One region of the Streptosporangium jomthongense genome, then DNA from elsewhere that is predicted to be linked to it. Evidence: riboswitches for the same ligand, from Rfam matches in the RefSeq annotation. Region 1 holds a riboswitch; the other holds the start of a gene.
What was found. A riboswitch is a leader RNA that binds a small molecule or an ion and turns the genes downstream of it on or off. The one in region 1 is predicted to bind cobalamin.
Positions count from the first base shown of each region.

Region 1 (7,834 bases):
GCGCAGGGTGAGGTTCATACCGGGGTCGAGCAGCATTCGGAGAATGACCTTTCGGCTTGGGTCACGGGGCCTACTGGCAGGCGTCGCAGTACTCGGGGTTCTCCAGCGAGCAGGCGATCACGTCCTGCTCGGGGAGCGACTGTGCCGCGGTGGCCGGCACAGTCGCTGACACAGCGGCCGGCACAGTGGCCGACACGGTGGTCTGCGCGATGCGGGTGGCCGGACGGGAGCGCAGGTAGTAGGTGGTCTTCAGGCCCGAGCGCCAGGCGTAGGCGTACATCGAGGAGAGCTTGCCGATGGTCGGGGTCGCCATGAACAGGTTGAGCGACTGCGACTGGTCGATGTACGGCGCGCGCGCCGCGGCCAGGTCGATCAGCGCCTTCTGCGGCAGCTCCCACGCGGTCCGGTAGAGCGTCCTGAGGTCGTCGGGGATGCCCGGGACGTCCTGGATCGAGCCGTCCGCCCGCTTGATCGCGTCCCTGATCTGCGGGGTCCACAGGCCCCGGGCCGTGAGGTCGGCGACCAGATAGCGGTTGACCTGGAGGAACTCCCCGGAGAGGGTCTCGCGCTTGAAGACGTTCGACACCTGGGGCTCGATGCACTCGTAGCAGCCCGCGATGGAGGCGATGGTGGCCGTGGGGGCGATCGCGATCATCAGCGAGTTGCGCAGGCCGGTCACGGCGATCCGCTCCCTGAGCGCCGTCCACTCCGCCGAACGGGCGGCCCCGTAGTGGTCGGGGTGCAGCACGCCGTCGGCGGCGCGGGTGTCCCCGTAGGAGGGGTGGCGCCCCCGCTCGGCGGCCAGGTCGCTGGAGGTGGCGTAGGCGGCCAGCGCGATCTCCTCGGCGATCCGGGTCGACAGCTCAAGCGCCCGCGGCGAGTCGAACGGCAGCCGCAGCGCGAAGAAGACGTCGGCCAGCCCCATCACGCCCAGCCCGACGGGCCGCCAGCGCTCGTTGGCCGCGCGGGCCTCGGGCGTCGGGTAGAAGCCCAGGTCGATGGTCCTGTCCAGGAACCTGACCGCGGTGCGAGCCGTACGGCGCAGCCGCTCCCAGTCCACACCGTCCGCGGTGAGGTGGGCCGCCAGGTTGATCGAGCCGAGGTTGCAGACGGCGGTCTCCGCGTCGCTGGTGACCTCCAGGATCTCGGTGCACAGGTTCGACAGGTGGATGACGTTGCCCGGACGGGCCGTCTGGTTCGAGGTCCGGTTCGAGGCGTCCTTGAAGGTCATCCAGCCGTTGCCGGTCTGGGCCAGCGTGCGCATCATGCGGCCGTACAGGGCACGGGCCGGGACCTGCCTGACGAACCCGCCCTCGGCCTCCGCCCTGCGGTAGGCCTCCTCGAACGCCTCGCCGTACAGGTCGGTGAGGTGCGGGACCTCCTTGGGGTCGAACAGCGACCACATCTCGTCGGCCTCGACCCGCCGCATGAACTCGTCGGGGATCCAGTTGGCGAGGTTCAGATTGTGCGTACGGCGCGCCTCCTCGCCGGTGTTGTCGCGCAGTTCGAGGAACTCCTCGATGTCGGCGTGCCAGGGCTCCAGGTAGACGCAGGCCGCGCCCTTGCGACGGCCGCCCTGGTTGACGGCGGCGACGCTGGAGTCGAGGGTGCGCAGCCACGGCACGATGCCGTTCGAGTGGCCGTTGGTGCCGCGGATCAGCGAGCCGCGCGAGCGGACCCGGGTCCAGGCGATGCCGATGCCCCCGGCGTACTTCGACAGGCGGGCGACCTGGCCGTAGCGCTGGTAGATGGCCTCTAGCTCGTCCCTCGGGGAGTCGAGCAGGAAGCAGGAGGACAGCTGGGGCCTGCGGGAACCGGAGTTGAACAGGGTGGGCGAACTGGGCAGGTAGGACAGAGTGGCCATGAGCCCGTACAGTTCGGCGGCCTCCTCGACCGTCTCCGACAGACCGCAGGCCACGCGCAGCAGGAAGTGCTGGGGGCGTTCGAGGACCTTGCGGGTGCTCGGGTGGCGCAGCAGGTAGCGGTCGTAGACGGTGCGCAGCCCGAAGTACTCGAACCTGTCGTCGGCGGCCGGGTCGACCAGCGCGTCGAGGGCGGCGGCGTTGGCGGCGACGAAGGCGGCCAGCCCGTCCTGCAGGAGCCCCGCGCCGTGGGTCGCGGCGATCGACTCGGAGAATGTCGTGACGCCGTGCTCGGCGGCCTCCTCGGCGATCAGGCCTGTCAGCAGCCTGGCGGCGGCTCTGGAGTTCTCCGGGTCGGTGATCACCCGGGCCGCGGCCTCCTCGATCGCCCGCCTGCGATCGTCCGGCGAGTGCCCGGTCTTCTCCGCCTTCTCGGCCAAGGTCTGTGTCACGTGCCACCCCTCGTGCAGGTAATCCCCGTACGGCTCACGGAGCAGGGCGCGCGTCAACGGGCGGCTCCCGGGCACGCCGGACCGCCTCGTCCCGCGGCTCTCCCTCGAAGCCCTGGACAACTCTCGTGCCGAGCGGGGACCTGGTCGGTCCCCTCTCCACACACCGCGGGCAGGTCTTCGGACTCACGGGCGTGACGCGCGCTCCTACCGGCCGTCGCTTCCCGGGCGTGGTTCACCCAGTGCTCAGTTGACGGCTTTCGTTCCCGTTCACCGCTGCGGGGCAGTCCCGGTCTCTCACCGGGTTCCCTGTTGCCTCGCCCTCGTGGGCGAACCAGCGACGACCAGGATCCTACATCTAGTGCCGCCTGACGCAACCACCCCAACAGTTTGTGTCGGGGATGCTCAGCAACCCGAGCTCGTTGAGCACCGCGCGGGTACGGCGGGTCTCCGTGACCAGCCACCGGCGGAAGTCGTCACCGCTCAGGTACGCCCGGTGCCAGCCGTTGGCCGCGCACACGGCCTGCCATCGGGGCGAGGCGTCGATCCGGTCGCACAGGGCGACCGCCCCGTCCCGGTCGCCGGGGCTCATGGCCCGGGGACCGAGCACCCCGCACCAGTCGGCGTACTCCAGGCGCACCTCCCGCTCCATCAGCGTCGGCGCGTCGATGCCGTCGATCCGCTCCCCCGAGGAGACCGCGAGCGGCATCAGCCGGCCCGTGGCGATCTTCGGCAGGAGGGAGCCGGCCGAGCCGAGGAGCGCGGCCACCCGCCCCTCGTGCAGCGCCTCGACGGCCTCGGACTCGGTCGGGTAGCCGGCGTACTCCATCAGCCTGACGTCGACGCCGAGGCACTTGCCGATCATGCCGTAGAGCACGTGGTCGGAGCCGCCCTCGGCCCCTCCCCCGACCACCAGCCGCGCCGGGTCGCGGCGCAGCGCCGCGACGAAGTCCTCGAAGGTCCGCAGCAGGGAGTTCGGGGAGACGGCCAGGACGGACCAGTCTCCGGCCAGCCTGGCCAGCGGGGTCGAGGCCGCCAGCACGGAGTCCGCGTCGGCGGTCTCGCCGCCCGCCAGCATCGGCACGCCCGCCAGGAACACCCGGCCCTCGCGCGCGAAGGGGCCCCCGACGGCGGCGAACGCGGTCAGGGCGGCCATCCCCTGGGCGCCCGCGCCGCTCACCTCGACCGCACCGGCCATCCTCTCGCCGGTCAGGATCGCGGCCAGCGCGTGGGCGGCCTGGTCCCAGCGCCGCCCGCGGACGACCGGCGCGACGATGGTCAGCCTGCGCGCCCACCCCGCACCGGGGCCGCCCATGTCACCGCAGCCCCCGGCGACCATGACCCCCAGCGCGAGCGCGAGGAATCGCCTACGGTGCATAAGCGTCCCTTCCGCCGAGATCCCCCAGATCTCTCGATACCCTACGTTGCAGATATGTCACTCTCTGCACCGCAATTGGGGCATCAGGCGCTCACTCCACGGTGACGCTCTTGGCGAGGTTGCGCGGCTTGTCCACGTCGCGGCCGAGCGCGACGGCCGCGTGGTAGGCGAACAGCTGCAGCGGGATCGACAGCAGGATCGGGTCGAGCTCGATCTCGTTCCTGGGCACCACCAGGCAGTCGTCGGCCAGCCGGGGATCGGCCTCGCGGTGCCCGACCATGAGCACCCGCCCGCCGCGCGCGCGGATCTCCCCCAGCGTGGTGAGGTTCTTGTCCAGCAGCTCGTCGTCGGGGACGACCGCCACGGTCGGCATCTCCGGGCCGATCAGCGCCAGCGGCCCGTGCTTGAGCTCGCTGGCCGGGTAGGCCTCGGCGTGCACGTAGGAGACCTCCTTGAGCTTCTGCGCGCCCTCCCTGGCCACCGGGTATCCCCTGACCCTGCCGACGAACATCATGCTCGGCGAGTCGGCGTACTTGCCGGCCAGCTCCTTGATCCGGGGTTCGAGGGCGAGGATCTCCCCGATCTGGCCGGGCAGCGCGCGAAGGCCCTCCACGATGCGCCGGCCGTCGGCGGGCGACAGGTCGCGCACCCTTCCCAGGTGCAGGGCGAGCAGCGCGAAGGCGACCGCGGTCGAGGTGAAGGCCTTGGTGCTCGCCACCGAGACCTCGGGGCCCGCGTGCAGGTAGAGACCACCGTCGACCTCCCTGGCGATGGCGCTGCCGACGGTGTTGACGATGCCGAGCACCCGGCCGCCCTTGCGCTTGAGCTCCTGGACGGCGGCCAGGGTGTCGTAGGTCTCCCCCGACTGGCTGATCGCCACGTAGAGGGTGTCCGGCTCGACGACCGGGCTGCGGTAGCGGAACTCGCTGGCGGGCTCGGCGTCCGACGGGATGCGCGCCAGCTCCTCGATGAGCTGGGCGCCGATCTGGCCCGAGTAGTAGGCCGAGCCGCACCCGATGATCTTCACCCGGCGGAAGGAGCGGCTCTCCCGCGCGTCCATGTTGAGCCCGCCCAGATGGGCGATGTGGAAGCGGTCGTCGAGGCGCCCGCGCAACGTCCTGGCGACCGTCTCCGGCTGCTCGGAGATCTCCTTGAGCAGGTAGTGCTCATAGCCGCCGGTGTCGTAGTGCCCGGCCTCCCAGTCGACCGTCAGCGGCTCCTTGGCCGTCTCCCGCGCGTCGCTGGAGAAGGTGTTGAAGCCGTCGGCCTTCAGCACCGCGAGCTCGCCGTCCTCCAGGTGCACCACCTGGCGGGTGTAGCGGACCAGCGCGGCCACGTCCGAGGCGGCGAACATCTCCTTCTCGCCGATGCCCAGCACGATCGGGCTGCCGTTGCGCGCCACGACCACCTCGCCGGGGCGCCGGGCGTCGACCACCGCGACGCCGTAGGTGCCGACGACCCGCTTGAGCGCGGCGCGGACCGCCTCCGCCAGCGAGTCGGTGTCCTCGACGGTGCGGGCGATCAGGTGGGCGAGCACCTCGGTGTCGGTCTCCGACAGGAAGACCGCGCCGTCGGCCTCCAGCTTGGCCCGCAGCTCGTCGGCGTTCTCGATGATGCCGTTGTGCACGACGGCGACGCGCTCGTCGGCGGACAGGTGCGGGTGGGCGTTGACGTCGCTGGGCGCGCCGTGGGTCGCCCAGCGGGTGTGCCCGATGCCCAGGGTTCCCTTGAACCTGGCGGGCATTACGGCCGCCAGGTCGGCGACCCTGCCCTTGACCTTGCGCATCTTCAGGCCTCTGTTGGAGACCACCACGCCGGCCGAGTCGTAACCGCGGTACTCAAGGCGCTGCAGGCCCTCAAGCAGGATGGGGGCCGCGTCCTTCGGCCCCACGTAGGCCACGATTCCGCACATCTGACCGCTCCTTACCCGTAGACGATCCGGCGCAACTGGCGCAGGGACAGTTCCGGTGCGGCGACACGGCGGGAGCTCAGCTCGGCGGCGATCCTGGGAAAGATCGCGTCGTTGACCAGCCCCCTGGACTTGAGCTCGGCGTGACGCCGCCGGACGAACTCCTCGGTGGGCTCGGAGAAGTAGGCCAGCACGTCCGCCACCACCCTCGCGGCCTCTCCCGGACCGAGCGCGCTCGTCCGGGTCAGGTGGGCGATGAGGTCCTCGTGGGGATGCCATGCCGTCGACACAGAGGAGGACCATACGCAGCCATGTTGGCGTTTACCAAGTTTTCTGCCCGATTCCGGGCAGGAAAGATTGCCGTGGATCTCCCTCCGCCCGGCCATAAGACGGTCCGCGACCACCCATAACTCTGGGTAGTGATCACGCCGGAAGGGAACCTCATGCGCCGTCTGCCGGGGATATCGATCGTCGCCGCCCTCTCAGTGGCGGCTCCGGCACCCGCCTGGCAGCCCCCGCCGTACGGCTCCGCGTCCCCTGCCGCCCCCGCGAGCCTGCGGGAGGCCTTCACCCGGGCGGCCGGAGAGTACGGCGTGCCGGAGAACGTGCTGCTGGCCGTGTCCTACCTGGAGTCCCGCTGGGACGTCAACGGCCGGCTGCCCAGCGTCGCGGGCGGCTACGGCCCCATGCACCTGGTCGACGGCCGGGCCGTCACCCGGGCCTCCACAGGGAGCGGCGTCCACCGGGACGCCGAGGGCGACCCCCGGGGCGACGAGAGCAGGCCGTACCGGGTCGGGACCCGGGACGTGGCGCCCGCGCCGCCCGAGGACACCCTGCGCCGGGCCGCCGAGCTGACCGGGATCGACCCCGGTGTGCTGCGCGCGGACCCGGCCGCCAACATCCGGGCCGGGGCGGCGCTGCTCGCCGACCACCAGCGGCGCTCCGGAGGAAGGCCGGACGCCGGAGCGGCCGGTTGGTACGCCGCGGTCGCGCGGTACGCGGGACCCGGTGAGACCGGGGCCGGGCGGGCCTTCGCCGACGCGGTCTACGCGACGATGCGCGCCGGGGTCTCCCGCGTGACCGACAGCGGCGAGCGGATCGTCCTGCCGCCCGCGCCCGGCCTGGGACCGGCCGGGACGGGGACACCCGGGCTGCGCCGCGCGTCCGGCACCGTGACGCCCGACTGCCCCCCGGAGGTCTCCTGCGAGTGGGTTCCCGCCGCCTATCGGCGCACGAGGAACGGCGGGCACGGCAACCACGACCGCTACGACGGCCGTCGCCAGGTCGACTACATCGTCATCCACGACGGGGAGACCTCCTACGACGCGATGACCAGGCTCGTCAGGAACCCCGACTACCTGAGCTGGCACTACACCGTGCGCTCCGGCGACGGGCACATCGCCCAGCACCTGAGGCCCGACGACATCGGCTGGCACGCGGGCAACTGGTACTTCAACTCCCGCTCGATCGGCATCGAGCACGAGGGCTACCTCGCCAAGGGCGCCTGGTTCACCGAGGCGATGTACCAGGCGTCGGCCAGGCTGGTGGCCCATCTCGCCGAGCGTTACGGCATCCCTCTCGACCGGGCGCACATCCTCGGCCACGACAACGTGCCGGGCACCACCCCGGAGACCGTCCGCGGCATGCACCAGGACCCCGGCCCCTACTGGGACTGGGCCCACTACTTCGAACTGCTCGGCCACCCGCTGACCGCCTCCGGGGACCAGGACGCGCGCTCGGTGATGATCAAGCCCGACTACGTCCTCAACCAGCCCTACTTCACCGGCTGTCTCCCCTCCGGGGAGTGCATGCCCGCGAGCGCGGCCTCGGTCTGGCTGTACAGCGCCCCCTCCGATGAGGCGCCGCTGGTCAGGGACGTCGGCAGGCACCCCGGCGGCGACTCGACCTACAACGTCTACGACCACGCGGCCCGCGCCTCCACCGGTCAGCGCTACGCCCTGGCGGGCCGCGAGGGCGACTGGACGGCCATCTGGTATCTGGGCCAGAAGGCCTGGTTCCACGACCCCGCCGGCGAACCGGCCTCGATGCCCGCCTCGGGAGGCCTGGTGACCCCGAAACCCGGCCGCTCCTCCGTCAGGCTGTACGGCAGGGCCTATCCCGAGCGCTCCGCCTATCCCAGGGGTGTGTCCGCGCAGCGCCTCGTCCCGTTGCAGTACTCCCTGCCCGCCGGGCAGTTCTACAGTCTGGGGCTGACGACGAGGGGCTCCTACCTGCG
Region 1 covers NZ_JBHSBC010000037.1:34,019-41,852, reverse strand. The annotation lists gene ACFOYY_RS31355 (ribonucleotide-diphosphate reductase subunit beta) at 1-36, opposite strand, end outside; gene ACFOYY_RS31350 (ribonucleoside-diphosphate reductase subunit alpha) at 71-2,314, opposite strand; cobalamin riboswitch at 2,466-2,665, opposite strand; gene ACFOYY_RS31345 (Bug family tripartite tricarboxylate transporter substrate binding protein) at 2,670-3,689, opposite strand; gene glmS (glutamine--fructose-6-phosphate transaminase (isomerizing)) at 3,781-5,601, opposite strand; gene ACFOYY_RS31335 (hypothetical protein) at 5,613-5,888, opposite strand; gene ACFOYY_RS31330 (N-acetylmuramoyl-L-alanine amidase) at 6,042-7,834, shown strand, end outside.

Region 2 (7,834 bases), on a different contig from region 1:
GCGGTAATTCTTACAACACAGGAAACCGAACCGACCAGCCGGCGTCCTCGCGGTCAACGGCCATAAAATTCTCTTACAGGCCTTTAGTCGGAGGAATGCTAACACACGGTCAAGACCGATACCAGGGAGCGCCCGAAACCGTCGTACGGTGCTCGATCCGTCACGGAATACCGAATCCATCAGGCCACTCTGGTAACACACGTTTCACAGGTAACACAAAAAGCCGGGGATTCCGGGACCCCTGGTTTCGGGCGGCTTTTTATTCCGATATTCGGCTCCGCCTTTTCCGGTCCGCCCCGGGACCGGAATTCCCGCCCCGCGGACCCGGACCCGGCGGGCGTCGGGTACGACGGGGTTTCAGGCGCGCGGCGGGCGCGCGATCGGGTTCGCCGGAACAGAGGAGGCCGGCGCAGGCGGGATAAGGACCCGCCGTGATCTCCGGCGAGAAGGGGTCGAAATCGCCGCCGAGCGGTGCCGTGGCCATTACCCCGCCCCAGGGTCGAAATGGTCTTCGTGTCGGCCCGTACCCCTGCTCCCCGGATTTCACCGGCCCGGCGTACCCCATGCGGAAAGAAAGAAACGAAAACCCGAATCAGCACCGCGGGAACTGTTCCGTCGTTGACAGCGGGCCGTTTCGGGCGCATTCTCCGAGGGCGGTGTGACACCGCCGCGAAGAACCACCGCACATGATCCCGGTTATCCGCGGATCATCGCGACGTCACTTCTGACCGTCCGTGGGGCGACGGATGAATATCACCGCGGGAGAGAAAAGGGGACCGGCGCGGCGGCAGAACGGTCCGTGAATTGAACGGAGGCGTTCTTCGGTGGCCACGACCGATCTTGAGGCGCGGGTGACCTCCATCTGCGCCGAGGCCCTCAACCGTTCCCGTCTCGGTCCCGACGACGACCTCATGGAGGCCGGGATGGACTCACTGGCCGCCGTGGAGATCGTGACGCGCCTCGAACTGTCCTTCGGCGCGGACGTCGTCGACGTCGTCTTCGAGACGCCCACGGTCAGCCACCTGTGCGCCGCCGTACGACGTGCCCTGCGGGAGGGGTCACGGAGCGTCGCCCTGCCCGGACCCGCCCCGCCGGCCGCGACCGGGCCGTCCCTCCCCGCGGCGACGACCCTGCTCGGCCTCGTCACCTCGGCCGCCGCCAGGTACGGCGAGCGCCCCTACCTGCTGCCCGTCGAGCCGGAGAGCCGCGTCTTCTCCTTCGCGGACGTCCTGACCTTCACCAGGGGATGCGCGACCCTGTTCGAGGAACGCGGCGTCCCCGCCGGGGCGCGGGTGGTGACGGTCATGCACAACTCGTCGCTGGCGGCGCTGCTTTTCCTCGGCGTCGTCGCCTCAGGGCGGGTGCTGGTGCCGCTGAACCCGAAGGCGGGCGCCGCCGAACTCGAAACGCTCCTGACGCACTGCGGGCCCGCGCTCGTCCTCGGCCGCGAGGCCACGGCCGTGAAGCTGCGGCGACGCCCGGAGTGGATCGGCACCGACGACGAGGAGTCCCTGCTGACCGGCCTGCTCGCGCGGGGTGAGGCGTACGGCAGGCGGCCGATCCTCTCCGGCGGCGACGGCGCGGCCGACGCCGAGATCGTCTACACCTCCGGTTCCACCGGCACCCCGAAGGGGGTCGTCCTGTCGCACCGGAGCCTGCTGTCGGGTTCCCGGTCCCTGGCCGGATGGGCGCGGGCGGGCCAGGACGACGTCTTCCTCAACGTGGGCCCGCTCTTCCACGCCGGCGGGCAGGTCTTCCCGACGCTGACCCCGCTGTGGTGCGGCGGCCGTACCGTGTGCGTGCGCCCGGAGGCGGCGCTGGCGCGGTTCTGGACCTACGTCGACCGCTACGAGCCAACGTGGACGCTTGTGGTCAACGCCTACCTCGCCCACCTGGTCGAACGGCCGGAACGACCGGTCACAGGCCGGTTGAAGGGGGTCCTCGCCGGAGGCTCCCCTCTCGCCGTCGAGCTGATCCACCGCTTCGAGGCCACCTTCGGCCTGCCCGTCCACCAGGTGTACGGCATGACCGAGACGGCCTCGATCGCCACGGTCGAACCACGCGGGAGAAAGAGCGGCGACCCCAGGAGCGCCGGGCTGCCCCTGGACTGCTCCCGGGTCCGCGTGGCCGGCCGGGACGGGCGGAACGTCGCGACCGGTGAGAGCGGCGAGGTGCTGCTGAGCGGGGACAACGTGTTCACCCGTTACCAGGACGCCCCCGGTCTCACCGGGGAGCGGGTCGACGACGGCTGGATACGCACCGGCGACCTGGGACGCCTCGACGAACGCGGGGAGCTGTCGATCGTCGACCGCCTCGACGGCATGGTCGTCGTCAACGGCGAGAACCTCTACCCCGCCGAGGTCGAAAACCTCGTCCCGCACCTCGAAGGCGTCGAGGACGCCGTCCTGGTGGCGCTGCCGCACCCGGTGACGGGGGCCGAGCCGGTGCTCGTCTACACGCTGCTGCCCGGTGCCGTCGCCCGCGTCGACGGCTGGCGCGCGACGCTGCTGAGGTTCGTCAGCACCTTCAAGGTGCCGCGCAGGTTCGTCCCCGTCGAGGACCTGGGCCTGGACGCCTTCCCGAGAACCCCGCTGGGCAAGATCGTGCGGTCTGAGGTGCGGCGGCTCGCGGGCGGACGCCTGTCGTGACCGGGAGCCTCCGGGCCCGGCGCGCGCCGGGCCCGGAGAAGGGGTCAGCCGGCCTCCGCCCTGACCACCCGGGCCGCGGCGACCATGTTGTCCAGGGAGACACGGACCTCGCCCCAGCCACGGGTCTTCAGGCCGCAGTCGGGGTTGACCCACAGCCGCCCGGCCGGGATGCCGCCGAGTCCCTCGCGCAGCAGGGAGGCGACCTCCTCGACGTCCGGCACCCTCGGGGAGTGGATGTCGTAGACGCCCGGCCCCACCTCGCGGGGATACCCGGCCCCGGCCAGTTCGCCGGCGACCCGCATGTGGGAGCGGGCGGCCTCCAGGCTGATCACGTCGGCGTCGAGGTCGTCGATGGCGGCCAGGATCTCACCGAACTCGGCGTAGCACATGTGGGTGTGGATCTGGGTGTCGGCCCGCACCCCGCTCGTGGCCAGGCGGAAGGCCTCCGTCGCCCAGGCCAGGTAGGCGGGCCGGTCGGCCGCGCGCAGCGGCAGCGTCTCCCGCAGCGCGGGCTCGTCCACCTGGATGACGGCGATGCCCGAGGCCTCCAGGTCGGCGACCTCGTCGCGCAGGGCGAGGGCGACCTGGCGGGCGGTCTCGGCCTGCGGCTGGTCGTCGCGGACGAAGGACCAGGCGAGCATGGTGACCGGGCCGGTCAGCATGCCCTTGACCGGACGCCTCGTCTGGGACTGGGCGTAGGTCGTCCAGCGCAGCGTCATCGGCCTGGGGCGGGAGACGTCCCCGGCCAGGATCGGCGGGCGCACGTAGCGGGTGCCGTACGACTGCACCCAGCCGTGCTGGGTGGCCAGGTAGCCGTTGAGCCGCTCGGCGAAGTACTGGACCATGTCGTTGCGTTCCGGCTCTCCGTGCACCAGGACGTCAATACCCGCCCGCTCCTGGAAGACCAGGACCGAGCGGATCTCCGAGGCGATCAGCTCGTCGTAGGCGTCCTGGTCGATCCGCCCGGCGCGCAGGTCGGCGCGGGCCGCCCGCAGCCGCCCGGTCTGCGGGAAGGAGCCGATGGTGGTCGTGGGCAGCTCCGGCAGGCCGAGGCGGGCGCGCTGGGCCGCCGCCCGCTCACCGTACGGCTGGGGCCTGCGGGTGTCGGCGGGGGTGACCGCGGCGGCGCGGGCCCTGACCCCGGGGTCGTGGGTGAGCGCGGAGGCCTCGCGTGAGGCCAGGTCGGCCCGGTTGGCGGCCAGTCGTCCGGCGACGGCCCCGGTTCCCTCGCTGAGCCCGGTGGCCAGGGTGACGACCTCGGCGACCTTCTGCCTGGCGAAGGCGAGCCAGCGGCCGACCCGCGGGTCGAGGCCGTGTTCGAGCCCGAGGTCGACGGGGACGTGCAGCAGCGAGCAGGAGGGCGCGACGTCCACCCGGCCGGCCAGGCCGAGCAGGGTGGCCAGGGTCGCCAGCGACCCGCCCAGGTCGTTGATCCACACGTTGCGGCCGTCCACGACACCGGCGATCAGGCGCTTGCCGGGCAGACCGCCCGCGCGGGCCAGGTCCTCCAGGTTGGCCGCGGCCGGGCCGGTGAAGTCCAGTCCCAGGCCCTCGATCGGCGCCCTGGCCAGGACCGGCAGCGCGTCTCCGAGCCGGTCGAAGTAACCGGCGACGAGGATCTTCGGCCGGTCGGTCAGGGCGCCGAGCTCACGGTAGGCGTGGGCGGCGGCGTCGAGCACCGCCCGGTCGCGGTCCTGCGCCAGCGCGGGCTCGTCGAGCTGCACCCACTCGGCACCGGCCGCGCGCAGGGCGGCGAGCACCTCGGCGTAGACGGGCAGCAGCCGGTCGAGCAGGCCGATGGGTTCGAAGGCCGGGTCCGCGCCGGGGGCGGGCTTGGCCAGCAGCAGGTAGGTGACGGGGCCGACGAGCACGGGGCGCGCGGTGTGCCCGAGCGCGACGGCCTCGCGCAGTTCGCCGACCTGTTTTGCCGGGTCCGCGGCGAAGACGGTGTCAGGTCCCAGCTCCGGCACCAGGTAGTGGTAGTTGGTGTCGAACCACTTGGTCATCTCCAGCGGGGCGACCTCCTGGGTGCCCCGGGCCATGGCGAAGTATCCCGCCAGGGGGCCTTCCGTCTCCACGACGGCTCGGTGACGCGGGGGGACGGCGCCGACCATGACGGTGGTGTCGAGGACGTGGTCGTACAGCGAGAAGTCGCCGGTCGGCACCTCCCGCACCCCCGCCTCCGTCAGGTGCCGCCAGTTGCCTGCGCGCAGCCCGGCCGCGACGTCCAGCAGGTCACGCTCGGTCACCCGGCCCGCCCAGTGGCCCTCGATCGCCTTCTTCAGCTCACGGTCCGGCCCCTGACGGGGGTAGCCGTACACGGTGGGGGAGGAAGTCTCGGTCACGGAACTCTCCTTCGCGAGTCACGAAAGGACTCCGGTGCCCCGAGGGGAGAGACGAAGGAGAGGCGGGCGCACCAGGCCCGTCCCATGCCGCCGACCCACCCGCGAGGTCACCGAGGTCACCGCGTGCGTGGTCGCACGCGGGCAGTGGCAGGTCTTCGGACTCGCGGGCACGTCCGGGCCGTTGTCTCGCCCTGACACCTAGTGGCCGTCGCTTCCCGGACCCAATCTGCCGGATCCAGTGCGTTTGACGGCGGTCGTTCCCACTCACCGCTGCGGGGCAGTCCCGGAGTCACACCGGGTTCCCTCTTACGACGCGTCTGCCTGGCGGGCAGGGCGAACCGACTGCGTCCCCAACCCTACGCGCATCCGATGGCGGAGCGACAACCATATTCGGGCCCGCCGGCGGGTTCGCGGGATCGTTCTCCCGTCGCCCCGGGCCGCCTGAAACCGTACGGGGGAATTCGCGGGTCGCGGGAAAATCTCCGTCCCCCGCTTTCGCGACTCAACAACCGTGACCTAAGACCCCATTTCCTACAATTTCCGAAAGAAAAGGGCAGGCTATATTAGACCCGGCAAACCCCCCAGCCATCGGAGTTAACCATGTATCGGACTAAAGGGTCACATCTCCATCAAGGGCGTATACCAAGCGCCCTAACCGATGTCAAGTCGCGAGTCGCCGCCATTCTCCACCGGCGTTTCCCGGTCATCATGCGAGGGACGCTTGGCCTGGTGTTCCTGTGGTTCGGCGTGCTGAAGGTGGCGAACGTCAGCCCGGTCGGCGCCCTGGTCGCCGACACCCTGTCCTTCGTGCCGCTGCCCGCGTCGTTCGTGGTGCCCGCCCTGGGCGTGTTCGAGGTCGCGGTGGCCCTGGCGCTGTTCACCGGCCGGTGGCTGCGCCCGTTCCTGCCCGTGCTCCTGCTCCACCTCGTCGGCACGTTCCTGGTCCTGGTGCTCCACCCGGGTGTCGCGTTCAAGGACGGAAACCCGCTCATGCTCACAATGGAGGGCGAGTTCGTCGTCAAGAACGTCGTCCTGATCGCCGGGACATTGGTCGTCGCCGCGACCCTCCCCCGGCGCGAGGGGCACGAGGAACAGCGGGAGGAGTCCCGCCTGCCGGTTTCCACCACCTCGCGTTAGAGAACTCGCGACGAGCCCGTCGCGGGCTCACGGAGAACGAGTGCCGGGAAACGGGAAACGGGATCGCTCCGTTTCCCGTTTCCCCAAGGGCACGACGCCCCGCCCAGGACCTGTTTTGTGGATCTTCGCCGTGGCGAGGATCGTCCAGGTGGATGCCCCGCGAGGCGGAGGAGGAGCTCATAACGGAGTTATGGGCGACAGATTCTCCCCGGGCCCCCGCGGCAAACGCGGAGCGTTTTCGTGGGGTGGGGCGACAACGCGGCGGGGCGCCGCCTGGGCGACCGCGGCAGGCGGAAAGATCCGCAAAACAGGTCCTAGGGGAGCCCGTCCCCCAAGGGCGGGACCTTCGTCCCTGATGGTCACGCCGTACGGCTCCGACACTGGAGGTGACGGCTTCGCGCCCGGAGAGCGGGCGCCGCCACCGTCACGAAGAACGGGGGTTCAGATCATGCGATCCAAGCAGTGGGACGTACGGGTCTCCATCACCGAGGACGGCGACGAGACCTTCGCCAGGGCGGTCCTGCCCATCGCGGGCGCCGGGGAACTGGCGGGGATCGGCCGGGCACGCCGCAACCCGTCCGACGATCCGGTGGCCGAGATCGGCGACGAGCTCGCCGCCGCCAGGGCGCTGGCCGACCTGTCCGGCAGGCTGATGAGCGTCACCTCGGCGGACATCGCCCAGCTGACCGGCCCTACCTCGTGGTGAGGGGGCCCCGCGCACGGACCGGCCCGCCCGCCGTCGCCCTCACGGACTCCGGCGGACGGGCCCCGGTTCACCGCCGGCCGTAGACCTGGTGGACGAACTCGGCGAGCTTGTCGTCGGGCAGGCCCTTGGCCAGGTCGGCCTCACTGATCATGCCGACGATGCGGTGGTTCTCGATCACGGGCAGACGCTTGATCCGGTGCCGTTCCATCATGGTCAGCGCCTCGTCGACGCTGCCTTCGACGTCGATCCAGATCAGCCCCTGGGCGAGCTCACTCGCCGTCGTCTCGTCGAGGTTCCCGCCCTCTGCGCAGCACTTGATCACGATGTCACGGTCGGTGATGATCCCCTTGAGCCGGTCGTCGTCCCCGCAGACCGGCAGCGCGCCCACATCCAGGTCGCGCATCATCCGCGCGGCCGTACGCAGACTGTCGTGTTCACCGACGCACCGCGCGTCCGGGTGCATCAGGTCCCGGACCGTCCTGCCTGTCTCCGTTCTCGTCATCGTCACCCCTCCTGACGGTAGGTTTGTGGGCCTCTATAGCCCTATGCCCGATAAATTCGGATTCAGTGGGGCGATTCTGGAGAGAAAGACTGTGATCCACGATCACGGCCTTCTCGGCGGGCCACCCGGATGTCAGGATGTCGGGTGTGACCCTCGCGGCGTCGGCGCTTCGCGTGCCACGTGCCATCGTCTTCGCGACGCTGTGCACCGTGGTCTCCGCGGGCGGCCACGCCCTGGCCGGAGGCGGTCTCGTCCCGCCGTTCCTCGGGATTCTCGGCGTCGTCGTCTCCTTCTACGTCGCCTACCCGCTCGGCGGTCGTGAACGCGGCCCCGAGGTGGTGCTCACGGCCACCGGTGGCGTGCAGCTCCTGCTGCACGAGCTGTTCAGCCGGGCCGCGCACGGGCCGCACACCACGATCCTCGGCGACCACGGCCATCCCACCTCCGGCATGACCGCGGTCCACCTGGCCGTCGCGCTGGGCACCGGCTGGTGGCT
Region 2 covers NZ_JBHSBC010000012.1:227,994-235,827, forward strand. The annotation lists gene ACFOYY_RS12780 (AMP-binding protein) at 825-2,648, shown strand; gene metE (5-methyltetrahydropteroyltriglutamate--homocysteine S-methyltransferase) at 2,693-4,993, opposite strand; cobalamin riboswitch at 5,123-5,352, opposite strand; gene ACFOYY_RS12790 (hypothetical protein) at 5,702-6,130, shown strand; gene ACFOYY_RS12795 (dsRBD fold-containing protein) at 6,579-6,836, shown strand; gene ACFOYY_RS12800 (CBS domain-containing protein) at 6,904-7,338, opposite strand; gene ACFOYY_RS12805 (hypothetical protein) at 7,485-7,834, shown strand, end outside.
Region 2: another riboswitch for cobalamin. It lies ahead of metE (5-methyltetrahydropteroyltriglutamate--homocysteine S-methyltransferase); the one in region 1 lies ahead of ACFOYY_RS31350 (ribonucleoside-diphosphate reductase subunit alpha).